3 regions of the Ruminococcus sp. RTP21484sp1_RTP21277st1_D2_RTP21277_210401 genome follow, and region 3 is predicted to be linked to each of the others. Evidence: predicted binding sites of a transcription regulator. Region 3 holds the regulator's gene; each other region holds the start of a gene.
What was found. The regulator HrcA, encoded in region 3, represses chaperone genes, less so after heat shock. The targets are predictions, from matches to a motif close to TGTTAGCACTCNNNNNNNNNGAGTGCTAACA.
Positions count from the first base shown of each region.

Region 1: a site for HrcA is predicted at 2,539-2,569, ahead of AB5706_RS14975 (Hsp20/alpha crystallin family protein). Genes of this name have one in related genera too.
Region 2: a site for HrcA is predicted at 5,011-5,041, ahead of groES (co-chaperone GroES). Genes of this name have one in related genera too.

Region 1 is NZ_JBCOMJ010000023.1:7,815-14,216, forward strand. Features, by position in the region: gene cls (cardiolipin synthase) at 1-115, opposite strand, end outside; gene AB5706_RS14955 (GTP pyrophosphokinase) at 151-831, opposite strand; gene bsh (choloylglycine hydrolase) at 870-1,847, opposite strand; gene AB5706_RS14965 (hypothetical protein) at 1,982-2,254, opposite strand; gene AB5706_RS14970 (S24 family peptidase) at 2,213-2,434, shown strand; gene AB5706_RS14975 (Hsp20/alpha crystallin family protein) at 2,707-3,162, shown strand; gene AB5706_RS14980 (Hsp20/alpha crystallin family protein) at 3,299-3,751, shown strand; gene AB5706_RS14985 (helix-turn-helix domain-containing protein) at 4,439-5,224, shown strand; gene AB5706_RS14990 (tyrosine recombinase XerC) at 5,228-6,402, shown strand, end outside.
Region 2 is NZ_JBCOMJ010000015.1:33,845-40,246, forward strand. Features, by position in the region: gene AB5706_RS11225 (YifB family Mg chelatase-like AAA ATPase) at 1-479, shown strand, start outside; gene dprA (DNA-processing protein DprA) at 522-1,406, shown strand; gene topA (type I DNA topoisomerase) at 1,449-3,527, shown strand; gene AB5706_RS11240 (DUF6783 domain-containing protein) at 3,778-3,888, shown strand; gene codY (GTP-sensing pleiotropic transcriptional regulator CodY) at 3,869-4,654, shown strand; partial or broken gene AB5706_RS11250 (DUF6783 domain-containing protein) at 4,725-4,802, shown strand; gene groES (co-chaperone GroES) at 5,079-5,363, shown strand; gene groL (chaperonin GroEL) at 5,408-6,402, shown strand, end outside.
Region 3 is NZ_JBCOMJ010000002.1:38,190-44,591, reverse strand. Features, by position in the region: gene AB5706_RS01445 (chromate transporter) at 15-590, shown strand; gene AB5706_RS01440 (chromate transporter) at 587-1,156, shown strand; gene AB5706_RS01435 (LOG family protein) at 1,248-1,790, shown strand; gene hrcA (heat-inducible transcriptional repressor HrcA) at 2,234-3,274, shown strand; gene grpE (nucleotide exchange factor GrpE) at 3,291-3,953, shown strand; gene dnaK (molecular chaperone DnaK) at 4,069-5,952, shown strand; gene dnaJ (molecular chaperone DnaJ) at 6,108-6,402, shown strand, end outside.

The DNA of each region.
Region 1 (6,402 bases), on a different contig from region 3:
GTGTTACGATAGTAATAATAAAAATCACTTCCAAAAGAATGCAGATTATGGAAAAACACAGCCGTTTTATCCCATTTTTTGTTTTTGCTTTGCCCTCTAAAGTATCTTGTTTCATATATATTCTACCTTCCTACTTGCTCAGTTTTCTCCCTAAATTTCGTGGAACATACCAATTTTGTCTTTTATTCTCTGCATTTCATTATCTGCTTCAATGATAGCTCTTGCAGAATGAAGTAATTCTTCACTTATCTCATCATAGCCAGGCATTTCTTCAATTCCTTTTTTATAGCGAAGTTGATGTTCCAATGTTGCCCAGAAATCCATACCATTGGTTCGAATCTGTAATTCTACACGCATAGGTGTTTTACCCTTAGCAAAAAATACTGGTATTTCAACAATCATATGATAGCTTCGATAACCATTCGATTTTGGATTTTTTATATAATCTTTTATTTCAATAACTTTAATATCATCCTGTTGGGTAATCAAATCTGATATCATATAAATATCGTCAATAAACGCACAAACTATTCGAACGCCTGCTACATCATTGAGATATGTCTGTATATTTTCTGTTGTAAATTCATATCCCATCTTCTGCAGTTTATCGTAAATACTATTGGGCTTCTTAATTCTTGTTTTTATAAAAGAAATAGGATTTCGATTGTTCTCAACTGAAAATTCATCATCCAAAACCTCAAGTTTAGTTTGTATCTCCCGAATAGCACAACGATACATCATCATTAAATTATAAAATTTTGTAGCATTATTTAAAAACTGTAGTGATTCCGGACTGTTCATCCTGAGTTTTTTTACTTCATCTTTTGTCATGGAACTTTCCTTTCTACCTCATCCCTGATTTCAAAACATTATTTATTTTGATAGTTGATTCGTTCTCCTTGAATTACTGGATAACAAATCATTTTATCACTATCCAGATTTTCTACATGCATATCTACTGCACTGATCTGATGGTTTTCATAAGTATTGTAATAATAAATACCTTTTGTAACATTACAACACGACGTATACAATGTGATTTCATATTTTCCATCCGCTACTTCGCAACATCCTCGTTGCTGATCCACAGATCCGAGAATGTGGAAGAATTGGCTAACGCTTTCTTCCTCTGATTCACCTGAAATTGCATTTACCTTTGTAAAAGCTACACGTACAAAGCGTGAGGAAGATGAGAGATCTCCCGGAAGACCTAATCCTCCCATACCTCTACTATATGCATCAAGAGCCAAATTTTCGCAGAAAGTATTTCTGGGCTGTTTAGGAGATAAATGCATATAATTATTTAGTTGAAACATCTGCTGTGGAAATGGCGGATTATTCGTAAGCACTCCTACTGGATTATCATAAATATGCAAACCATCTGACATAGATTCTACCGTAATTGACTCATTCTCATCAGAAATGATCCAGTGTAATTGTGCTAATGGCAATTGCTCGCTGAAAGGAGTATTAACAATATTAATTCGTTCAAGAAGCTCGCGAACTTCAACTAAAGAAGAACACTGACTTAAAATCCACGGAATAAATTCAAACTGTGCAATATTTTCCACATCTGGCTTAATCGCGGCATAAACAGCATTTCCGACAAAATTCAGTCCTGCCATTGCCACTCCTTTTTCATTCATAGCATCATAATACAAAGGATAATCCTCTGCAACATGAGCCATTCCAATAATTGCATAATGATTTTTCATATCGCCAACATGGCGAAAATTAAACGCATAATTACGTGGTGTAATTACTATCTGATCACCATAAGAGAATTCATAATCGAGGGTTCGTCCAAAGTAAAAATCTTTTGTCTTATAAGTTGCTGCTGTACACATGATCGTTTATCCTCCTAAATAGATTGAAATATGTCAATGAGTTTTTTTCTTGAACAATAGTATAGCACAATCTTTTATTTTGTTCCAACTTCATACATGATCATAACATGTAAACTTTAAACTATTTTCCTGGATTATTTCTCCATCAGTTTTTCAAACCAAGTATCCATAGCTAGGATGAATTGACCTACGTCTGGCAATTCTTGCAGCATTTCGTTTAGGGTTTTGTGCTTCACATATTTCTGCACATACACCCAACAGGCAAGGCTACTGGCTTCTGATACAATGTCAGCTATGGTTTTGCGCATAAGCTCTTCAAATTCAGCAATTTCTTCTTTCGGAACAACATCATATGTGGTGACAGTATGGAGCCTCTCTATCTGGATGGACAGATCATCTGGATTCATAAACAAGAAACTCTTGAAGAAGGAGAAATCGGTGTCTTTTTCCTCGATGGTGATGCTTATGTAAAGAAATATCATCAATCTGATTCCGGTATCCAACTTATTTCTCTAAATAAAAAATATGCTCCTATCCAAGTCACTTCCGGCTCCACCTTAAAAACTTTTGGAAAAGTAGTTGGCTAATTTTAAAAGGCTGATGCATTAACAGTAAACTTGCAGGGCGTCTTTTTTCACCATTTTGCATGGCTTATAGCGTTCACAAAACACATTCACAAAATCTTCGCAAAAATTAGCACTCACCTCTTGACAGTGCTAATAATGCGTGTTATATTACAAATAGAACAAAGGAAGAGAGATAAAAGAAAAGGTATTCCAGATGTTCGAAGAACTAGAAATGATAATACAGCAGACTGGATCGTGAAGATCTAGGGAGCTTTTGAAAGGAGATATGACTTATGTTAATGCCTAGTATTTTTGGAGAAAACTTATTTGATGATTTCTTTACACCATTCTATTATGATGACAAAGATGAGAAGAAAGCGGAAAAGAAGCTGTACGGAAGAAGAGCACAGAATCTCCTGAAGACAGATATTAAGGAAAAACCGGAAGGTTATGAACTGATTGTTGATGTTCCTGGCTTCAAGAAAGATGAAGTCAAAGTTGCATTGAAAGATGGTTACTTAACTGTCAGTGCAGCAAAAGGTCTGGATGAAGACGATGAAGATAAGAAGGGACACTACATCAGACGTGAACGTTACGCAGGAGCCTGCGAGCGAAGCTTTTATGTAGGCGAAGAAGTGACTCAGGAAGACATTAAAGGTGAATACAAACATGGTATCCTGAAACTGTTTGTTCCGAAGAAAGAAGCAAAACCAGTTTCCAATGATCCGAAATATATAACCATTGAATGATAATGATAACATCTGATTGATAAAAAGCTCGTGGTGTTGCCCGAAGATTTCGGGCAGTACCCTTTAAATATAATTGTAAGTAACAGTCGAAAGACTTGAATATAGATTTGTTTGTCATGAAAAGGAGAGATGACTTATGTTAATGCCTAGTATTTTTGGAGAAAACTTATTTGATGATGATTGGATGAATTTCCCGTTTAACGATGAGTTTTGGGGCAAGAAGAATCCGCTTTATGGTAAACATGCGCAGAACATGATGAAAACGGATATCCGTGAAACAGACGGTAGCTATGAACTGGATGTCGATCTTCCGGGATTTAAGAAAGACGAGATTCAGGTACAGCTGAAAGATGGTTATCTGGTACTTTCTGCTGCAAAGGGACTGGATAAAGATGAAAAAGATAAAGAAAGTAATTATATCAGGCGTGAACGCTATGCGGGCAGCATGTGCCGAAGCTTTTATGTAGGCGATGCAGTAAGCGAAGAAGACATTCATGCAAAATATGAAGATGGTATTCTGAAACTGTCCGTGCCAAAGAAAGCACCTGAGAAAATAGAAAAAGATGGTTATATTGCCATTGAAGGTTAAGGAAATCTCCTTATAGTCGGGGCTGTCGCATCAATGATTAGGAAATCATAGGTGCGGCAGCATCTTTTTGCCTTTTTTAAGGCGAAATATTCTCCCTTTCATTCTGTTTCTACAAGAAGGCGAACTTTAATAAACCTTTTCTGGAAAAAGGTTCGTTTTCAGGATTTACTTTTGACCTGTCAAAATCAGGCGGTTTGTTTGAGTGGAAATAAATGCCGCCCTGTCCTTCCTGCCTGAATCTTATGATGAAGCTTGTTTATGTTATACCCGATCGCCAGCAAGATACTCTGGGCGGTTACATTTGTTTTCCTTCGATATAAATATCGCCTGAATTCCATATACAAAAGTTCTTTTAATTCTATTACTATCTGTTCGTTCTCCATTTTCACCTAATCTCTTTCTTCCCAGTAATCATAAGCATCGTCATACCCCTCATCGTAATCTCCATCCCCAAATTCTTCTGCGAAATCATCTGCATTATCATATTCTTCGGCATCATACGGATCATAATTTTTTTCTGAAGATAAACATTTCTTTGATTTTTTGTATTTAATATCTGAGAGCTAAGAATAGCAGGGACAGGCAGTGTATATACACTGCCGGGCATTCGCCTCAAAAGCGGGACCCTCCCCACTTTTGGAATCTTCGCTTCGCTCGATTTTATGAAAACATAAAGGAGATTTTTATATGGCAAACAGAAAAAGAGATGTACAGATACTGCTCTGGGTTACTCCGGAGGAAAAGAAGATGATCCGCAAGAGGATGATTCTATCCAAGACCTCTAACATGAGCGTGTATCTGCGTAAGATGGCGATTGATGGCATGATTGTCAATACAGATACCACTTATTTGAAAGCAATGTATCAGGAAATGCACAAGATTGGTGTGAACATCAACCAGCTTGGTGAATATGATGGGACGATCTATGATCTGTGGAACAGAAAAGGTCTTCCAACAGTCACGGTAAATTATAGGAAACGAATCCCCAGAGAAATTTTTGACAGATGGTATGAGAACCAGAACGAATACCATAAGGTGGACGGTCCGGCTACGATTGAAGAGATCGAAGAAAAATTCATTCTTTTCAGGGAAGCGGCGGCAATGCTTAAAATGAGCAACGAGGAACTGCTTACACTTATCCGAAAGGGGAAATATAAAGATCTGTTGGAAATGAGGATGTTTGATAATAAAAGATGGATTTCCAGAAGAGGGTTTCAGGATTTTCTGAATCTGCATGACCAGTATAAAATCAGACAGGCGAAAAATGAATCTGGCAGTGGAATCAGAAAATTCCTTAGTCAGAAGCAGTATATATCGAAGGAAGAAGCAGCAAGAATTGCAGGAGTATCGAAAAGTACGGTTGCAAAATGGGCTTTGCAGGGTATGTTCCCATGCAGGGCGGCAGGATATGTTATGCGGATTGAGAGAATACCATTTCTCGAATGGGTGGATGAAAATAGAAAGGTGGTGTGATTTATGGCATTTATCAGGGAACGGGATGGAAAATTCAGCGTAGTATATAAAGTTAAAGATGATAAAGGCAGGGTGCACCAGAAATCAGAAACTTTCAGAAAGAAGAAAGATGCAGAAAAGCGCAAACATGAAATAGAATACCAGATGGATACTGGTACATTTAAAGTTGAAAAATGTACCACCATCGAGGAACTGCTGGCGGAGTATGTGAAATTATATGGAAGGGAAAAGTGGGCAGTCTCTACATACAGTGCGAATGTGGGGCTGATAAACAATTATATTCTGCCAGTCATTGGGCAGGCAAAGGTAAGTGATGTAAATAATCATTTCGTAGAGAAATATTATCGAGACCTAGGAAAAATGAAGGCGGTTCAGGGCGCTAATAATAAGAAAAACGAGGGAAATGTTACTCCGAATACTGTATTTGAGATACATAAGATACTTCGGAGCTGTTTTCGGCAGGCGGTAAAATGGGGGATCATGGAAAAAAATCCAGCCGTAGATGCGACACTTCCGAAGCGGACAAAGAAAAAACGTGAGATCTGGGATGCCGAAACTTTAATGCAGGCAATCGAAGCGTGTGATGAAAAATGGCTGGAGGCAGCATTTCACCTGGCATTTACTGCAACTCTTCGACTGGGAGAAATTCTGGCATTGACCTGGGATTGCGTAGAAATATCAGAGGAAGCCATCAATGAGAATCGGTGCTTTATCGTCATCAATAAGATAATTGAGCGTGTCAGTGTTGAGGCGCTGGAAGCACTTGAGCATAAGGATGTTATTACCGTATTTCCATCTAAAAAGAAGAATAACAGAACGGTACTCATTATGAAGACACCGAAAACAGAGACCAGTAACCGAAAAGTATATATTCCAAGCCATGTAGGAAAATGTCTGGTGGAGCTCAAAAAAGAACAGGATCAGACCAGGGAATTATTAGGGGGTGAATACAAAGATTATAATCTGGTGCTGGCAACTTCTTTTGGAATGCCGATCGGTGGAAGCCATCTTCGCGACAAAATGCAGGAGATCATAGAAAAAGAAGGTTTGCCAGATGTTGTTTTTCATAGTTTGCGTCATACATCCGTAACCTATAAGCTCAAACTGAGCGGCGGAGATATCAAGGCTGTTCAGGGAGATTCTGGACATGCACAGGCTGATATGGTAACGGAAGTATA
Region 2 (6,402 bases), on a different contig from region 3:
CCTGTCCCTGCGGCTATTATCCGGATATGAACAAATGCAGGTGCACACCTGGCGAGGTGAGTCATTATCTTCATAAGCTGAGCCAGCCCCTTCTGGAGCGGATCGATCTATGTGCGGATGTGCCGCCTGTTAATTTTTCCCAGATCTCAGAAGAAAAACCGGGAGAAAGTTCTGCCCTTATCCGGAAAAGAGTGGAAAAAGCCAGAAAAATACAGCAGAAACGCTACCAGAATGAGAAAATCTGTTTTAACGGTGAACTGTCCGGGAAGCAGATCCGGAAATACTGTGTGCTGACAGAAAATGCTCTTCAGGTGGCAAAAAATGCTTTTGAGCTTATGGAACTTAGTGCAAGATCCTATCACCGGATTTTGAAGGTTTCACGCACGATTGCGGATATGGAAGGGGAGGAACTGATACACACAAGACATGTTGCAGAAGCCCTTACTTACAAAGCATTTGATAAGAAGTACAGAAGCTGAATGAATTTATTCATAAAACCGCACACAGGGAGGTATTTTAGTATGGAAGCAATGCAGAAAATCAAATGTTTAACTATAGAGGATTCCAATTTTCCAGATCGTTTGAGAAAACTTTCCGGAATGCCCAAAAAACTGTACTACATCGGAAACCTGCCAGATCCGAAGAAGCCTGCTGCAGCAGTGGTAGGTGCTCGCATGTGCAGTCCTTATGGCAGATGTCAGGCATTTAAATATGCAAGAACCATGGCAAGCTACGGTGTGCAGATCATCAGTGGAATGGCAAGAGGGATTGATGCAGAGGGGCATAAAGGTGCACTGGATACGGACACTCCTACTTTTGCAGTACTGGGAAGCGGAGTGGACGTGTGTTATCCCAATTCTAACAGATGGCTTTATCAGCGGATTCTGGAAAAAGGCGGTGGGATCATCAGCGAGCTTCCCCCGGGCTCTCCGCCTGTGAACTGGGCGTTCCCGGCAAGAAACCGGATCATCAGCGGACTTTCCGATGCTGTTCTTGTGGTAGAAGCCAAGGAACAGAGTGGTTCTTTGATCACTGCAAACTTTGCCCTGGAACATGGACACAGTGTTTATGCCCTTCCGGGAGCTGTGACAGAGGAACTGAGCAGAGGCTGCAACAAACTGATCTTCGATGGTGCAGGAATCGCTTACAGCCCGGAAATCATGCTTATGGAATGGGGAATCGAGGCAAAAAACAGACCTCAAAATGTGGAAAAAAAGAAGTTGGGGCTTGCACCGGATTTGGATTTGGTGTATAGTGGTCTCGATTTACGACCTGAAAATCTGGATAATTTAATACGGAAAACCGGTTTTTCAGCATCAAAAGTCTGTGCTCTTCTGACAGAACTTCAGCTAATGGGGCTTGTGGGAGAGACAGGCAGACAATACTACAGAATATCAGGGGGATAATTTGTAGTGTATGTAGACTGAATACAAAGTAGGAGAGGTAGTATGGCTAAATATCTGGTGATAGTTGAGTCACCTGCAAAAGTAAAGACAATAAAGAAATTTCTTGGGGCAAATTATGAGGTAGAGGCATCTAATGGACATGTCCGTGATTTTCCCAAGAGTCAGTTTGGAATAGATGTGGAGAATGATTTCGAGCCGAAATATATAACCATCCGCGGTAAGGGGGAATTGCTTGCCAAACTTCGCAAGGCAGCCAAAAAAGCTGATAAGATTTATCTTGCCACTGACCCTGACCGTGAAGGAGAAGCAATTTCCTGGCACTTGATGCAGGCTCTGAAAGAAGATCCGGATAAAATGCACCGAATCACTTTCAACGAGATCACAAAGACTGCTGTAAAGGATTCCCTGAAGCATGCACGAGGTCTGAATATGAATCTTGTAGATGCACAGCAGGCGAGAAGAATGCTGGACCGTATGGTGGGTTATACCATCAGTCCGCTTCTCTGGGCGAAAGTAAAGAGAGGCTTAAGTGCTGGCCGTGTGCAGTCTGTTGCACTTCGCATCATTTGTGACAGGGAGGAGGAGATTAATTCTTTTATCCCGGAAGAATACTGGAGCCTGAATGGTGAATTCCTTGTGGATGGCGAGAAAAAGCCTCTGGAGGCTAAATTCTACGGAACAGACAAGAAGATGGATATCCACAATAAAGCTGAGATGGATGAGATTCTTAAGGTTCTTGAGAACGAAGAATTTGAGATCTCTGAGGTGAAAAAAGGCGAGAGAATCAAGAATGCTCCGCTTCCTTTTACTACCAGTACCCTGCAGCAGGAGGCATCCAAAACACTGAATTTTTCCACCCAGAAGACTATGCGTCTGGCACAGCAGCTTTATGAGGGTGTTGACATCAAGGGCAACGGTACTGTAGGTGTGATCACATACCTTCGTACTGATTCTGTACGTATTTCTGACGAGGCAGATGCGGCAGCAAGAAGCTACATCAGCAGCCAGTATGGAGAAGAATATGTGTCAGAAACTGCCAAGACAGTGAAGAAGGGACAGAAGATCCAGGATGCTCATGAGGCTATCCGCCCAACTGATATCAGCCGTACACCTGTACAGATAAAAGAATCCCTTACACGAGATCAGTTCCGATTGTATCAGCTGATCTGGAAGCGGTTTGCGGCCAGCCGTATGGCTCCTGCAAAGTATGAGACTACCTCTGTAAAAGTGGCTGGTGGAGATTATACGTTCACTGTGTCCGCTTCCAAGGTGGCATTTGACGGCTTCCTTTCGGTATATATGCAGGAAGAGGATATGAAGAAGGGAAATGTGTTAAGCCAGAGCCTGAGTAAAGGCATGAAGCTGAAGCTGAAAGAGTTAAAGCCGGAACAGCATTTTACCCAGCCGCCGGCACATTATACAGAGGCTTCCCTGGTAAAGACCATGGAGGAACTTGGAATCGGCCGTCCGAGTACTTATGCACCGACCATCACCACCATTATCAGCCGCCGTTATGTTTCAAAGGAGCAGCGTAACCTTTATGTGACAGAGTTGGGCGAGGTGGTAAACAGTATTATGAAACAGGCGTTCCCAAGCATTGTGGACGTGAATTTCACGGCTACCATGGAGGGACTTCTGGACTGTGTGGAGAATGGTACTGTACAGTGGAAGACAGTAGTCCGGAACTTCTATCCGGATCTGAAACATGATGTGGATGCTGCCCAGGAAGAGCTGGAGAAAGTAGACATCCATGATGAAGAGACCGATGTGATCTGTGATAACTGTGGTCGTCATATGGTGATTAAATATGGTCCTCACGGACGTTTCCTTGCATGCCCGGGATTTCCGGAATGCCGCAATACCAAGCCTTACTATGAAAAGATTGGTGTAGCCTGCCCGAAGTGTGGTAAGGAAGTGGTGCTTAAGAAGACGAAGAAAGGCCGTAAGTATTACGGCTGTGAAGATAATCCGGAATGTGACTTTATGTCATGGCAGAAGCCGTCGGATAAGAAATGTCCGGTGTGCGGAAGTTACATGGTGGAAAAAGGAAATAAACTGGTGTGCAGCCAGGAGACCTGTGGCTATGTAGAAGCCAGGCCGAAGGATGAAAAAGAAAATTAAGGTTGCTGTGAAGGGTGCGAGCAGTAACAAATTAAGGAATTTCCGGGGAAAATCCCCTGCAAGGCAGCTGTATTATGTTTTGCAGGGGATTTTTTAAATAAAAGCTCTATTACTTCCATTGTTTGATGAATAGTTTCAAAAACGTGATATTTTCAGAAAAGCTAAACAAAATTGAAAAATAGTAAAAAATAGCTTGTAAATAGTTTGAAAAACGTGTAGTATTAGAATAACAGTTAAAGCCAGAGCATGTCTGAAAAGGCTTTCTGCAAAGTGGAGCGTACAGATTGCGGGAATGATTTTTTTAACAGGCTCTCATGTAACAAAAGCGAAGGGAGGACAAAATGAGCGTTCAGTTACTTGATAAAACAAGAAAAATCAATAAACTTCTCCATAACAGCAGTTCCAGCAAGGTGGTTTTTAATGATATCTGCCAGGTTCTGATGGATACTTTAAGTTCTAATATCCTGGTTCTCAGCAAGAAAGGCAAGGTGCTTGGTGTAAGTTTTTGCCCGGGAGTTGAGGAAATCCGGGAACTGATAGCTGATGAGGTGGGCGGTCATGTTGACCCTCTGCTGAATGAGCGCTTTTTAGGAGTATTATCCACCAAAGAGAACGTGAATCTCCAGACACTTGGCTTTGAGCATGTTTCCAGCAGCTATCAGGGAATCATCAATCCTATTGATATTGCAGGAGAACGTCTTGGAACGGTGTTTATGTACCGCAAGGATCGTCCATACGATATTGAGGATATTATTGTCAGTGAATACGGCACCACAGTTGTAGGTCTTGAGATGATGCGAGCTGTACATGAAGAGAATGCTGAGGAAGACCGAAAGAAACAGGTTGTGAAATCTGCTTTTAACACACTTTCTTTCTCTGAACTGGAAGCTATCATCCATATTTTTGATGAGCTTGACGGAGATGAGGGAATTCTTGTTGCCAGCAAGATTGCAGACAGAGTAGGTATTACCAGATCAGTAATCGTAAATGCACTCCGCAAGTTCGAGAGCGCGGGCGTTATTGAGTCCCGGTCATCCGGTATGAAGGGAACCTATATCAAGGTTCTCAATGAAGTGATCTTTGATGAATTAGAAGAGATTAAGGCCCAGAGAAATAAAAAGGCCTGAGTGAATTCAATAAATAATAAACAAGTGTACAGAAGAACTGTTTTCTTTCGAACGTGTTTGAAAAAGGCTTTCTGCAAATTGTGAAATGCAGATTGCGGGAATGATTTTTCAAACACGCTCTGGAGGGCAGTTCTTTTTTTGTGTGTAACAGGAAAATTCATTGGAATTCACTATTACACCAAAAAGTTTTAACGGTCAGGCTTCAAAAGCGGCGAAACAAAAAAATCAGAAAATTTTTAAAGTGAGAAAACAAGAGAAAAAAAGAGCATAAAAGAGAATAAAACAGAATATACTTGAAAATGTAACTATGAAAAGAGTTGCACAAATAACGATAATTCAATAATATAATGAACAGTGATTAGCACTCAGCAATAATGAGTGCTAGTAAGAAAAAGGAAAACAATTCTAAAGGAGGACATAGATCATGAAATTAGTTCCATTAGGCGACAGAGTTGTATTAAAACAGTTAGAAGCAGAAGAGACAACAAAATCCGGTATCGTTCTTCCGGGACAGGCACAGGAGAAACCACAGCAGGCAGAGGTAATCGCTGTAGGACCTGGCGGAGTCGTTGACGGGAAAGAAGTGAAAATGGAAGTTACTGTAGGCGACAAGGTTATCTATTCCAAATATTCAGGAACAGAGGTTAAGCTTGACGGTGAAGAGTATATCATCGTAAAACAGAGCGATATTCTTGCAATTGTGAAATAAGACATAACCTTATAAATAACTTGAAATCAGGAGGATGATTCATTATGGCAAAAGAGATTAAATATGGCGCAGAAGCCAGAACAGCATTAGAGGCTGGTGTAAATAAACTTGCTGATACCGTAAGAGTAACACTTGGTCCGAAAGGAAGAAACGTAGTACTTGATAAACAGTTCGGTGCTCCGCTTATCACAAACGATGGTGTTACAATCGCAAAAGAGATCGAGCTTGAGGATGCTTTCGAGAACATGGGAGCTCAGCTGATCAAGGAAGTTGCATCCAAGACAAACGATGTAGCTGGTGATGGTACTACAACTGCTACTGTACTTGCCCAGGCAATGGTTCATGAAGGAATGAAGAATCTGGCAGCAGGTGCTAACCCGATCGTTATGAGACGCGGTATGAAGAAAGCTACAGATGCTGCTGTAGAAGCAATTAAGAACATGAGCCAGAAAGTAAGCGGAAAGAAACAGATCGCAAACGTTGCATCTATTTCCGCCGGAGATAAAGAAGTCGGAGAGCTTGTTGCAAATGCAATGGAAAAAGTTTCCAACGACGGTGTTATTACTGTAGAAGAGTCCAAGACCATGCACACAGAGCTTGACCTTGTAGAAGGTATGCAGTTTGACCGTGGATATATTTCCGCATACATGTCCACTGATATGGAGAAGATGGAAGCAAACCTTGAGGATCCATATATTCTGATCACAGACAAGAAAATCTCCAACATTCAGGAAGTTCTTCCGCTGCTGGAGCAGATCGTACAGGCTGGAGCAAAACTTCTTATCATCGCTGAAGATGTTGAGGGTGAGGCTCTTACCACTCTGATCGTAAACAAATTAAGAGGAACCTTCCAGGTAGTAGCTGTAAAAGCTCCTGGCTATGGTGACAGAAGAAAAGAAATGCTTCAGGATATCGCAATTCTGACAGGTGGTACTGTAATTTCTGACGAGGTAGGTCTTGAACTGAAAGATGCTACAATGGCTCAGTTAGGACGTGCAAAATCTGTTAAAGTTGCAAAAGAGAATACTGTTATTGTCGA
Region 3 (6,402 bases):
TAGGAGTGCCGGAAATGGAAGAAAAACAAAAGAATAAAAGATATGTGCTGAGAAAGCTTTTTTTTGCCTCGTTATATCTTAGTACGTTTACTTTTGGCGGCGGATATGTGATCGTTACTTTATTGAAAGAGAAATTTGTGGATCAATATCACTGGATCGATGAGGAAGAAATGCTGGATCTGGTGGCAATCGCACAGTCATCTCCAGGAGCAATCGCGGTAAACGGAGCAATTGTGGTGGGATACAAGCTTGGGGGAATACCGGGAATGCTGCTGTCGGTTCTGGGGGCTATTATTCCGCCAATGGTGATCCTGTCCCTGATTTCCTTGTTTTATGATGCATTCTGCTCTAATTATTATATAGCAGCTCTTTTGAAAGGCATGACTGCCGGCGTAGGTGCTGTGATCATTTCCGTGGTATACGACATGGGGAAAAACGTGGCGAAGTCAAAAGACTGGGTAAATGTGATTATTATGGTCATCAGTTTTTGTGCAAGCTATTTTCTGAAGGTGAACATTATTTATATAATACTTATTGTGGCTGTATTTGGATTTGCGCGTACGCTTGTGAAGGAGGGCAGGAAAAAATGATTTATCTTCAGCTCTTTTTCAGTTTCCTTCAGATCGGTGCATTAAGCTTTGGAGGCGGATATGCAGCAATGCCTCTTATACAGGAACAGGTAGTGACTATGCATGGCTGGCTTTCCATGGAAACATTTTCGGACCTTGTGACCATTGCAGAGATGACTCCTGGCCCTATTGCAGTAAATTCCGCAACCTTTGTAGGAACCAGGATTGCAGGTCCTGGGGGCGCAGTGGTGGCTACTCTTGGCTGTATTTTACCCTCCTGTATAATTGTAACCCTGCTGGCATATATTTACACGAAATACCGGAAAATGTCCCTTCTCCAGGGAACTCTCACATCCCTTCGCCCGGCGGTTGTGGCAATGATCGCCAAGGCAGGAGTTACCATTTTAGTATCATCTTTTTTTATAAATGGTGCAGTGGAACTGTTTCGGGAAAACATATGCATTCGAATGGTGGTGTTCTTTACTGCCGCACTGGTGCTTTTAAGAAAATATAAAATGAATCCCATTCTGGTGATGGTTTTGTGCGGTGTGGCCAATATGGTGTTTTGCGCGGCTGTCGGAAGCTGACTGGAAAAGATATGCCAGCTGACTTTCGCATATGGTGCTGCCGCAGGTGGGCATCACCTGTGTTTAGAAGAAAAATAAGGAGGACAACAGATTGAACATATGTGTATATGGTGCTTCAAGTGCGCTGCTTAAAAATATTTATTATGAAAAAACAGAAGAGCTTGGAAGAGCAATGGGAAAAAGAGGTCATGGTCTGGTGTTTGGAGGCGGAGCTACCGGAATGATGGGAGCAGCAGCCAGAGGCGTGGCAGCAGAAAAAGGTTACATACTTGGAATCGCTCCCCGCTTTTTTGACCAGCCGGGAGTTCTGTATGAGAAATGTACGGAATTTATTTTCACAGAGAATATGAGAGAGCGCAAAAAACTTCTGGAAGAAAAATCAGATGCTACGATCGTAGCGCCTGGCGGAATTGGTACTTATGAGGAATTTTTTGAGATTTTTACCTTGAAAAGCCTGAAACGTATTGACCGCCCAATTGTGCTGTATAACATTGACGGATATTATGACAAGATGAAAGCATTGCTGGAGTATACAGCAGAAGAGAAATTCATGGATTTTTCCGTGCTGGATCTGGTAGTTTTTCTGGATGAGCCGGCGGCAGTTCTTGACTATCTGGAAAATTATAAAAAATAGAGGCTGCAATTCAGCAGGTACTGTTTTGCGAAACGTAGAACTGTGAAGGTACTGAACAGTTACAAAACGGACATGTCGCCTATGGGCGGTATTACTATACAGGAAAGAAGATGCCAGGGGGAATTTTCTCAAGGCATCTTTTTCATTTATGCGGCAGCAAACATAAGACTGCGTTGGCAGATACCTGGTAGTATCTTTGTTACCCCAAAAGGTATTGCAGTAAGGAGAATTTAGCCGGAATGGTAAAGTATAGGGTAAAAACTATCAAAAAAGATGAAAAAAATTTGTAAAAAATATTGACAAAAGGAATACTGAGGTGTATCTTAAGAACATAGATGTTAGCACTCCTAAATAATGAGTGCTAACAAAAGGAATTCGAAGAAGCCAGACGGAAATCAGAATCAGGTTTGACCGTCTGCTTTTCAGGAAGGAGCAGATATTTCATGGATGAAGTATTAGATGAGCGCAAACGGAAAATACTGAAAGCAATCATCAAAACTTATATGGAAACAGGCGAGCCTGTAGGTTCCAGAACTATTTCCAAGTATCCGGATCTGAATGTCAGCTCTGCTACCATCCGAAATGAGATGTCCGACCTGACAGATATGGGCTACATCGTACAGCCCCACACCTCAGCCGGAAGAATTCCATCAGATAAAGGCTATCGCCTTTATGTAGATGAGCTTACCAGGGAGAAGGAAGCCGAGATCGCAGAAATCCGTGATCTGATGATTGAGAAATCAGATAAGATGGATAAGGTGCTCAAGCAGGTGGCGAAGGTTCTTGCCACGAATACCAATTATGCGGCTATGGTTGCGGTTCCCCAGTATAAGGGAAGCACCCTGAAGTTCATTCAGCTTTCACGAGTCAATGAGCGGCAGCTGATTGCCGTAGTTGTATGTGAGGGTAATGTCATTCGGAACCAGATCATTAATATTGATGAGGAGATGGATGACCAGACGATCCTGAAGCTGAATCTTCTTCTTAACACGAACCTGAACGGCGTACCCATCCAGGATATTAATCTGGGCATGATCGCCAGATTGAAAGAACAGGCGGGTAGCCACAGCGGTGTGGTTGCAGATGTGCTGGACGCAGTTGCAGCTACGATTCACGTGGACGAAGAAGATATGAAAGTATATACATCGGGAGCGACCAACATATTTAAGTATCCAGAGCTTGCAGATACATCCAGAGCCAGTGAGCTGATTTCCACTTTCGAGGATAAGCAGGAACTTGCGGATATGGTCCGTGAGGAAATGGGAGATCCGGAGAACACAGGAGTTCAGGTATACATCGGGGATGAAGTTCCGGTACGTACCATGAAAGACTGCAGTGTGGTCACAGCTACTTACGAGCTGGGAGATGGAATGCGTGGAACTATTGGAATTATCGGTCCCAAGCGAATGGATTACGAGAATGTAGTGGACAGCTTAAAGAAATTAAAAGTCCAGCTTGACGAAATGGTAAATAAGAAAACCTAGAAAGGCGGTTGAAAGCGTGTCAGAAGAAATGAATAAAGAAGCCGAAGTACAGGAAGAAGCAGTTGACATTCCGGTAACAGACGGAAGCGAAGAAGAGGCAGCAGATACAGCCCAGACAGCAGAAGAGGAGACTTCCGAAGAGCCTGCACAGACAGAAGAAACTGAGCAGCCAGATCAGGAAGCAGAATCTCAGAAGGAACCGGAAACCAAGACAAAAACTTCTTTCTTCGGCAAGAAGAAAAAAGAGAAAGATAAATTTGAACAGCAGGTCGAGGAGCTTACAGACAGACTGAAGCGCAGCATGGCTGAATTCGATAACTACCGTAAAAGAACGGAGAAGGAGAAATCCAGCATGTACATCATCGGTGCCAGGGACATCGTTGAAAAAATGCTTCCGATCGTGGATAACTTCGAAAGAGGTCTTGCACAGGCACCGGAGGATGATCCATTTGCAGAAGGCATGAAGATGATCTATAAGCAGATGATGACAGCCTTTGATGAGATGGGCGTGAAGCCAATCGAAGCTGTAGGCAAGGAATTTGATCCGAATCTGCATAATGCAGTGATGCATGTGGAGGACGAATCCGTTGGCGAGAACATCGTCGTAGAGGAATTCCAGAAGGGATATACTTACAAGGATTTCGTTGTAAGACACAGTATGGTAAAAGTTGCTAATTGACAGAGAGCAGCTTGGAGAATCAAACTTCATCGACATTTTCTAAAAACAAAGTATAAATGTTACTGTTCGTGTAATGGACAGCAACCATGAATTTTTAAACAGGAGGAAAATTATCATGGGAAAAATCATTGGTATTGACTTAGGCACAACAAACAGCTGTGTAGCTGTTATGGAAGGTGGACAGCCAACCGTTATCGCAAATACAGAAGGATCCAGAACAACACCATCTGTTGTAGCATTCACAAAGACAGGTGAGCGTCTGGTAGGTGAGCCTGCAAAACGTCAGGCAGTAACAAACGCAGAGAAAACAATCTCTTCCATCAAGAGAGAGATGGGTACAGATTACCGTGTAACAATCGACGATAAGAAATATTCCCCACAGGAAATTTCTGCTATGATTCTTCAGAAACTGAAAAAAGACGCTGAAGGATACCTTGGAGAGTCTGTTACAGAAGCAGTTATCACTGTTCCGGCATATTTCAATGATGCTCAGCGTCAGGCAACCAAGGATGCTGGTAAGATTGCAGGTCTTGATGTAAAACGTATCATTAACGAGCCTACAGCTGCAGCTCTTGCATATGGTCTTGACAATGAGAAAGAGCAGAAGATCATGGTTTATGACCTTGGTGGTGGTACATTCGATGTTTCCATTATTGAGATTGGTGATGGAGTTATCGAAGTTCTGGCAACAGCTGGTAACAACCGTCTTGGTGGTGATGACTTTGACCAGAGAATTACAGACTATATGCTTTCTGAGTTCAAGAGAACAGAGGGCGTTGACTTAAGCAACGATAAGATGGCTCTTCAGAGACTGAAAGAAGCTGCTGAGAAAGCTAAGAAAGAGCTTTCTTCCGCAACAACAACCAATATCAACCTGCCATTCATCACAGCAACAGCTGAAGGACCGAAGCATTTTGATATGAACCTTACAAGAGCTAAATTTGACGAACTTACACACGATCTTGTTGAGAAAACAGCAGAGCCGGTTCGCCGTGCACTTTCTGATGCAGGTCTTACTGCTTCTGATCTTGGACAGGTGCTTCTGGTTGGTGGTTCCACACGTATCCCGGCTGTACAGGATAAAGTAAGACAGTTAACTGGCAAAGAGCCAAGCAAGGCCCTGAACCCAGATGAGTGTGTTGCACTTGGTGCTTCTATCCAGGGTGGTAAGCTTTCAGGTGAGGCTGGTGCAGGTGACATCCTTCTTCTTGATGTTACTCCACTTTCCCTGTCTATCGAGACAATGGGTGGTATTGCAACACGTCTGATCGAGAGAAATACAACAATCCCGACCAAGAAGAGCCAGATTTTCTCCACAGCAGCTGATAATCAGACCGCTGTAGATATCAATGTATTACAGGGTGAGCGTCAGTTCGCGAAAGACAATAAGTCCCTTGGACAGTTCCGTCTGGATGGAATCCCGCCAGCACGTCGTGGTGTTCCGCAGATTGAGGTTACATTCGATATCGATGCCAACGGTATTGTAAATGTATCTGCTAAGGATCTTGGAACAGGTAAAGAGCAGCATATTACAATCACAGCTGGTTCTAACATGTCCGAGTCTGATATTGACAAGGCTGTTAAAGAAGCTGCTGAGTTCGAAGCTCAGGATAAGAAACGTAAAGAGGCAATTGATACAAAGAACAATGCAGACTCCATGGTATTCCAGGTTGAGAATGCACTGAAAGAAGCAGGTGATAAACTGGATGCAAATGACAAAGCTTCCGTAGAGGCTGACTTAAATGCATTAAAAGATATTCTTGCTAAATATGCAAATACAGATGAGATCGGAGATGCTCAGGTCGCTGAGATCAAAGCTGCTCAGGAGAAGATGATGGAAAGTGCTCAGAAGCTTTTCGCAAAGATGTATGAAGCACAGAACCCACAGGGCGGTGCTGGTCAGGCAGGCCCGGGACCGGACATGGGAGGAGCTTCCCAGGGAGGTAACGAGGCAGGTTACGGCGATGATGTTGTAGATGCTGACTACAAAGAGGTTTAATTGAATAATAAGTTCCAATATTTCGGAACATGAAACTACAGCCCGGTCATGATTCATGACCGGGCAGTGGTGGTGAAAGACATATTACAGGAAATGCGCCGCTGGCGTCTTCCATAAGATAACCAAATACAAAAAGTTAGGAAAAGAAAGAAATCATGGCTGATAAAAGAGATTACTATGAAGTCTTAGGCGTTGATAAGAGCGCCGATGACGCTACATTAAAAAAAGCATATCGTCAGCTTGCCAAGAAGTATCATCCCGACGTAAATCCGGGAGATAAGGAAGCTGAAGCGAAATTCAAAGAGGCAACAGAGGCTTACAGCGTCTTAAGTGACCCGGACAAGAGAAGACAGTATGATCAGTTTGGTCATGCCGCTTTTGAAAACGGCGGCGGTGGCGGAGCAGGCGGTTTCGGCGGCTTTGATTTCTCCGGCGCAGACATGGGTGATA